Regions from separate parts of the Mesorhizobium sp. P3_A2 genome, predicted to be linked through region 1. Evidence: riboswitches for the same ligand, from Rfam matches in the RefSeq annotation. Region 1 holds a riboswitch; the other holds the start of a gene.
What was found. A riboswitch is a leader RNA that binds a small molecule or an ion and turns the genes downstream of it on or off. The one in region 1 is predicted to bind S-adenosylmethionine.
Positions count from the first base shown of each region.

Region 2: another riboswitch for S-adenosylmethionine. It lies ahead of AC1DXM_RS14895 (O-succinylhomoserine sulfhydrylase); the one in region 1 lies ahead of metX (homoserine O-acetyltransferase MetX).

Region 1 covers NZ_JBFUGC010000009.1:209,110-212,313, reverse strand. Annotated here, with positions in the region: gene AC1DXM_RS21630 (prephenate/arogenate dehydrogenase family protein) at 1-530, opposite strand, end outside; gene hisC (histidinol-phosphate transaminase) at 535-1,644, opposite strand; SAM riboswitch at 1,774-1,851, shown strand; gene metX (homoserine O-acetyltransferase MetX) at 1,912-3,081, shown strand; gene metW (methionine biosynthesis protein MetW) at 3,078-3,204, shown strand, end outside.
Region 2 covers NZ_JBFUGC010000005.1:429,134-432,337, reverse strand. Annotated here, with positions in the region: gene AC1DXM_RS14905 (ABC transporter substrate-binding protein) at 1-220, opposite strand, end outside; gene AC1DXM_RS14900 (2'-deoxycytidine 5'-triphosphate deaminase) at 323-1,417, opposite strand; SAM riboswitch at 1,557-1,634, shown strand; gene AC1DXM_RS14895 (O-succinylhomoserine sulfhydrylase) at 1,692-2,882, shown strand; gene AC1DXM_RS14890 (ceramide glucosyltransferase) at 2,922-3,204, opposite strand, start outside.

The sequences.
Region 1 (3,204 bases):
ATCGTGTCGATGTTCGAGCCGCAGCGCCGCCAGAACTCAGACAGCTTTTCCAGTGCCTGCGGGTCGGTGCCCGACAGCGGCGTGAAGATGCACCAGCGGTTTTCGAACAGCTCGGCGAAACCCGCATCCGGTCCCGACTTCTCGGTACCCGCCAGCGGATGTCCGGGGATGAAATGCACGCCGTCCGGCACGTGGGGCTGCATCTGCGCGATAACGGAGGCCTTGGTCGAACCGACATCGGTGAGGATGGCGCCCTTTTTCAGCGCCGGCGCGATCTCTTGCGCCACCTCGCCCGACGATCCCACAGGCACCGAGACGATGATGAGGTCGGCATCGCGAACCGCTTCTTTTGCGTCCGTGGTGTAGGACTCACCGAGACCGAGTTCCTTCGCACGCGCCAGCGTGGCCGGGCTGCGCGTCGCGATGGCGACATGGCGGGCGAGGCCCTCGCGGCGGATGATGCGGGCCAGCGACGAGCCGATCAGGCCGATGCCGACCAGCGCGATTTTCTCGAACATCGGTGACGTCATGTCTTCAGCTTTTCAGGAATGTCGTGAGGGCGTCGATGACGCCGCGATTGGCTTCTTCGGTGCCGACGCTCATGCGCAGCGCGTTGGGAAAGCCATAGCCGGTAACGCGTCGCAAGATATAGCCGCGCTGGGTGAGGTACTCGTCCGCCGCCTCTGCCGAATGCTTCTTGTCCTCAGGGAAATGGATGAGCACGAAATTGCCGACGCTAGGCGTCACCCTGAGACCAAGCTTCGTCAGCTCTTCATTCAGCCAGGTGAGCCACGTCTCGTTGTGCACGGCGCTGCGCTCGACATGCGCGCGGTCGCGGATGGCGGCAATGCCGGCCTCGATGGCGGTTGCGTTGACATTGAAAGGGCCGCGGATGCGGTTGATCGCATCGACAATGTGCAGCGGGCCATACATCCAGCCGATGCGCGCGCCGCCAAGGCCGAGCTTGGAGAAGGTGCGGGTCATGACAACGTTCTGCGCGCTGCCCGCCAGCTCGATGCCGGCCTCATAATCGTTGCGCCGGACATATTCGGCGTAGGCAGCATCGAGCACCAGAAGCACGTTGCCGGGCAACGCGGCATGCAGGCGACGGACCTCCTGGAACGGCAGATAGGTGCCGGTCGGATTGTTGGGATTGGCAAGGAAGACGATTTTGGTCCGCGGCGTCACCGCGGCGAGGATCGCGTCGACATCGGCGCGCTCGTCGGTCTCCTTGACCGTCACCGGTGTCCCGCCGGCCGACTGGATGTAGATCTTGTAGATCATGAAGGCGTGTTCGGTGATGATGGCCTCATCGCCGGGCGCCAGATAGGTCTGGGCCAGAAGGCCGAGAATCTCGTCAGAACCGTTGGAGCAGATGATGTTCGCCGGGTTCAGGCCATGCACTTCGGCGATCGCCTCGCGCAGCCGGCGGGCGGTGCCATCGGGATAGACATCAAGCTTGGCAGCGACCTCGCGCGCGGCCTCGATTGCTTTCGGTGACGGGCCGAGCGGGTTCTCGTTCGACGACAATTTATGGACCTTGGCGACGCCGGCCGGTGCCGTGCTCTTGCCCGGCACATAGGCGTCGATGTCCATGATGCCCGCGCGGGGCGTTGGCCGTGCCTTGTCCGCTGTCTTGTCCATGTCGCAAATCCGTCGAGAATGCCTCCGTCCGGAGGCCGCAGCGGAAATACAAGCCGTAGCCGCGAATGTCGAGAGGCGGCGGCAATAGGTGGCCGTTGACGCCGGCCCGCGCGAGTTCTAGAAGAACGGGAACAGTTCCGTGGTGATTTGGCCGGTCGGCTTGCAGCCACGTTAAACAACTCGCTAAAGGGCCGTTTGCGTGACGTAACCGGCTTTGCGATCGCATTGCCGGTTTTTTGTTGCCTGACGGCGGGCAAGGAGAGTCACATGACCGCGCTCCGCGCCGCAAAAACCAACAACGAGGCCGACAACCCGTCGAGCCCGGTGTTGCGTTTTGGCCCTGACAAGCCGCTCAAGCTCGACGCCGGCACGCTGTTGTCGCCATTCCAGATCGCCTACCAGACCTACGGCACGCTGAACGACGCCCGCTCCAACGCCATTCTGGTCTGCCACGCGCTGACCGGCGACCAGCACGTCGCCAACACCAATCCGGTGACCGGCAAGCCTGGCTGGTGGGAAGTGCTGATCGGCCCCGGCAAGATCATCGACACCAACCGCTTCTTCGTCATCTGCTCCAACGTCATCGGCGGCTGCCTCGGCTCCACGGGTCCGGCCTCGACCAACCCGGCCACCGGCAAGCCCTACGGGCTCGACCTGCCAATCATCACCATTCGCGACATGGTGCGGGCGCAATTGATGCTGGTCGACCATTTCGGCATCGAAAAGCTGTTTTGCGTGCTCGGCGGCTCGATGGGCGGCATGCAGGTGCTGGAATGGGCGTCGTGCTATTCCGATCGCGTCTTCTCGGCGCTGCCGATCGCCACCGGCGCGCGCCATTCCTCGCAGAACATCGCCTTCCACGAGGTCGGCCGCCAGGCCGTCATGGCCGACCCGGACTGGCATGGCGGCAAGTATTTCGAGCACGGCAAGCGCCCGGAAAAGGGGCTGGCGGTGGCGCGCATGGCGGCCCACATCACCTATCTGTCGGAAGCGGCACTGCACCGCAAGTTCGGCCGCAATCTGCAGGACCGCGAAGCGCTGACCTTCGGTTTCGACGCCGACTTTCAGATCGAGAGCTATCTGCGCCATCAGGGCATGACCTTCGTCGACCGCTTCGACGCCAATTCCTACCTCTACATGACCCGTTCGATGGACTATTTCGACCTCGCCGCCGACCATGGCGGCCGGTTGGCCGATGCCTTTGCCGGCACCAAGACTCGCTTTTGCCTAGTGTCGTTCACTTCGGACTGGCTGTTCCCGACCGAAGAGAGCCGCTCGATCGTGCATGCGCTGAACGCTGCCGGCGCGTCCGTCTCTTTCGTCGAGATCGACACCGACCGCGGCCATGATGCCTTCCTGCTCGACGAGCCGGAATTGTTCGCCGCCATCAAGGGCTTCATCGGCTCGGCGGCTCGCGCCAAGGGGCTCGCCTCATGAGCGTCAACGGCAGCCAGCGCGTCGACCTCGAAGTCGTCGCCAACCTCATACCGCCGCAGTCCAGGGTGCTCGATGTTGGCTCCGGCGACGGCCTGCTGCTCGAACTCCTGCAGGAAACCAAGC
Region 2 (3,204 bases), on a different contig from region 1:
GGGTGACGATCTCGCACTCGACCTTCATTTGCGCGCACAGCGCATTGGCAATGTCGATGTCGAAGCCTTCGACCTTGCCGTCAGATGTAATGGTGTTGAAGGGCGGATAGGCGCCTTCGGTGCCGATCTTCAATTTCTCCTGCGCCTGCGCCAACGAGCCGGCCGCCATCACCAGCATGGCGGCGCTCGCTGCCGATATGATCCATTTTGAAATCTGCATTTTCTGGTTCCCCTTACGCGCCGGTCTGTTGCCGGCCACCAACAGGCAGCCAAGCATGGCGGGCCAATACAGGCAAGTATTTTGCCTGACCGTGATCGCGGTTCAGCCGGCGGTGCGGAAATGCTTGGAGAGTTTCAGGCCTTGCGCCTGGTAGTTGGAACCGAGATCGGTGCCGTAGAGCGCCTGCGGCCGCTTCAGCATATGCTCGTAGACCAGCCGACCGACGATCTGGCCATGGTCGAGGATGAACGGCACTTCGTGGCTGCGCACTTCGAGCACCGCCCGGCTGCCGGTGCCGCCGGCGGCCGAATGGCCGAAGCCCGGATCGAAGAAACCGGCATAGTGGACGCGGAATTCGCCGACCAGCGGATCGAAGGGCGTCATTTCGGCGGCGTAGAGCGGCGGCACATGCACCGCCTCGCGGCTGACCAGGATGTAGAACTCGTCCGGGTCGAGCACCAGTTCGCCGGCGCCGCTCTTGTGGAGTGGCTCCCAGAAATCGACGGCATCCTGCGCGGCGCGCTTGTCGACGTCGACGAGGCCGGTGTGGTGCTTGCCGCGATAGCCGACCAGGCCGTTGTGATCGCCGTCGAGATCGATCGACAGCGCGATGCCGCCGCCGGAAATGTTGGGCGGCTCGGTCGCCACCAGCATTTCGGCCCGGTGCAATTCATTCAGCTCTGCCTCCGACAACAGCGCATTGCCGGTGCGGAAGCGGATCTGCGACAGGCGCGAGCCGGCGCGCACGACGATCGGGAAGGTGCGCGGGCTGACCTCGAGATAGAGCGGGCCATGATAGCCGGCGGCGATCTTGTCGAACTCGTGGCCGCGATCGGTCATGACGCGGGTGAAGATGTCGAGCCGCCCGGTCGAGCTCTTCGGATTGGCGGAGGCGGAAATATTGGCCGGCAGGGCGAGGCTCTCGAGCAGCGGTACGATGTAGACGCAGCCGGTCTCCAGCACCGCGCCTTCGGTCAGGCTGATCTCGTGCAGCTTCAGCCGCTCGAGCTTCTCCGACACCTTATGGTTGGGGCCGGGCAGGAAGGAGGCGCGGACGCGAAAAGCCTTGTCGCCGAGCCTAAGATCGAGGCTGGCCGGCTGTACCTGGTCGGAATCGAGCGCGCGCGGCGACTTCAGCGCGCCGGACTGAAACAGCGCGGAAATATCCTGATCGGGAAGAATGCCTGTCTGCCGCAAAGGCTGGCTCCGTTCCAAGGCCGCTCTTTGAGGCAGGTTCTTGCCCGCAAAACCGCTGGACACTTTTGCGGAACCTGCCTTGGTACAAACCTCTTAATGAAGCCGGCAATTGACGCAAGCATGGCTGAGGTCTAAAGGGTCGTTATCCCGTGGTGATTTGGCCGGTCGGCTTGCAGCCACGTTAAACAAGTCGCTAAAGGACCGTCGGGCCGCAAGGCCGTATGGACCGGTTGCGACTTTCGCGGCCGGTTTTTTTGTGTCTGGAACAAAAGCGATGAGCACCAAGAAGCGTAACTGGAAGCCTCAGACCGCACTCGTGCACGGGGGAACGCTGCGTTCCCAGTTCGGCGAAACGTCGGAAGCGATGTACCTCACCCAGGGCTATGTCTATGAGACGGCGCAGGCCGCCGAAGCCCGTTTCAAGGGCGAGGAGCCGGGCTTCATCTATTCGCGCTACGCCAACCCGACCGTCGACATGTTCGAAAAGCGCATGTGCGCGCTGGAAGGCGCGGAAGACGCGCGCGCCACCGCGTCCGGTATGGCTGCGGTGACGGCGGCCCTGCTGTGCAGCGCCAGGGCCGGCGACCACATCGTTGCGGCGCGCGCGCTATTCGGTTCCTGCCGCTGGGTGGTCGAGACGCTGGCGCCGAAATACGGCATCGAGGCGACGCTGGTCGACGGCACCGACATCGCCAACTGGGAAAAGGCGGTCAGGCCGAACACAAAGCTGTTCTTCCTGGAGAGCCCGACCAACCCGACGCTGGAAGTGGTCGACATTGCCGCAGTCGCATCGCTCGCCACCTCGATCGGCGCCAGGCTGATCGTCGACAACGTCTTTGCCACGCCCTTGCAGCAGAAGCCCTTGCAGCTCGGCGCCCACATCGTCGTCTACTCCGCGACCAAGCACATTGACGGCCAGGGACGCTGTCTCGGCGGCATCATCCTGTCAGACAAGAAGTGGATCGACGAGAATTTGCACGACTATTTCCGCCACACCGGCCCGAGCCTGTCGCCCTTCAACGCCTGGACGCTGCTGAAGGGCCTGGAGACGCTGCCGGTGCGCGTGCGCCAGCAGACGGAAAGTGCCGGCAAGATCGCCGATTTCCTGGCCGGGCAGCCGCAGATCGCCCGCGTCATCTATCCCGGCCGCGCCGATCACCCGCAGGCCGACATCGTCAAGAAGCAGATGGCGGGCGGCTCGACGCTGATCTGCCTCGACGTCAAGGGCGGCAAGCAGGCGGCCTTCGCCTTGCAGAACGCGCTCGACATCGTGCTGATCTCCAACAATCTCGGCGACGCCAAGAGCCTGATCACCCATCCGGCAACGACGACGCACAAGAACCTCAGCGACGAGGCGCGCGCCGAGCTCGGCATCGGGGCGGGCACGCTCCGACTCTCGGTCGGTCTGGAGGATACGGACGATCTGCTCGAGGACGTTGCGCAGGCGCTGAAGGCGGCGAAGTAGCGGCCTGCTCAGGAAGCAAGGCAAAGGCCCGGGCGTCGATCAGGCGCCCGATGAGGCCTCTTCCAGTTCCGTCATCGCCTTGGTGCGGATGGTCATGGCATTGCCGCGCCATTCGACCGCGCCGCCGAGCCAACCGCGCGACCAGATGGCGGGAAGCATCACATCGCGCACGATCATGGCAGTGACAATGCGCGGCGACAAATACCAGCCCTTGGCCCAGGCCAGCAGGCATTCCGGCACATAGGCAAAGGCCAGGACGCACAAAGCCGTGGTGGGCATGCTGACGCCGGCGCTTGCCGCCGCGACCAGCGCCAGCAGCAGC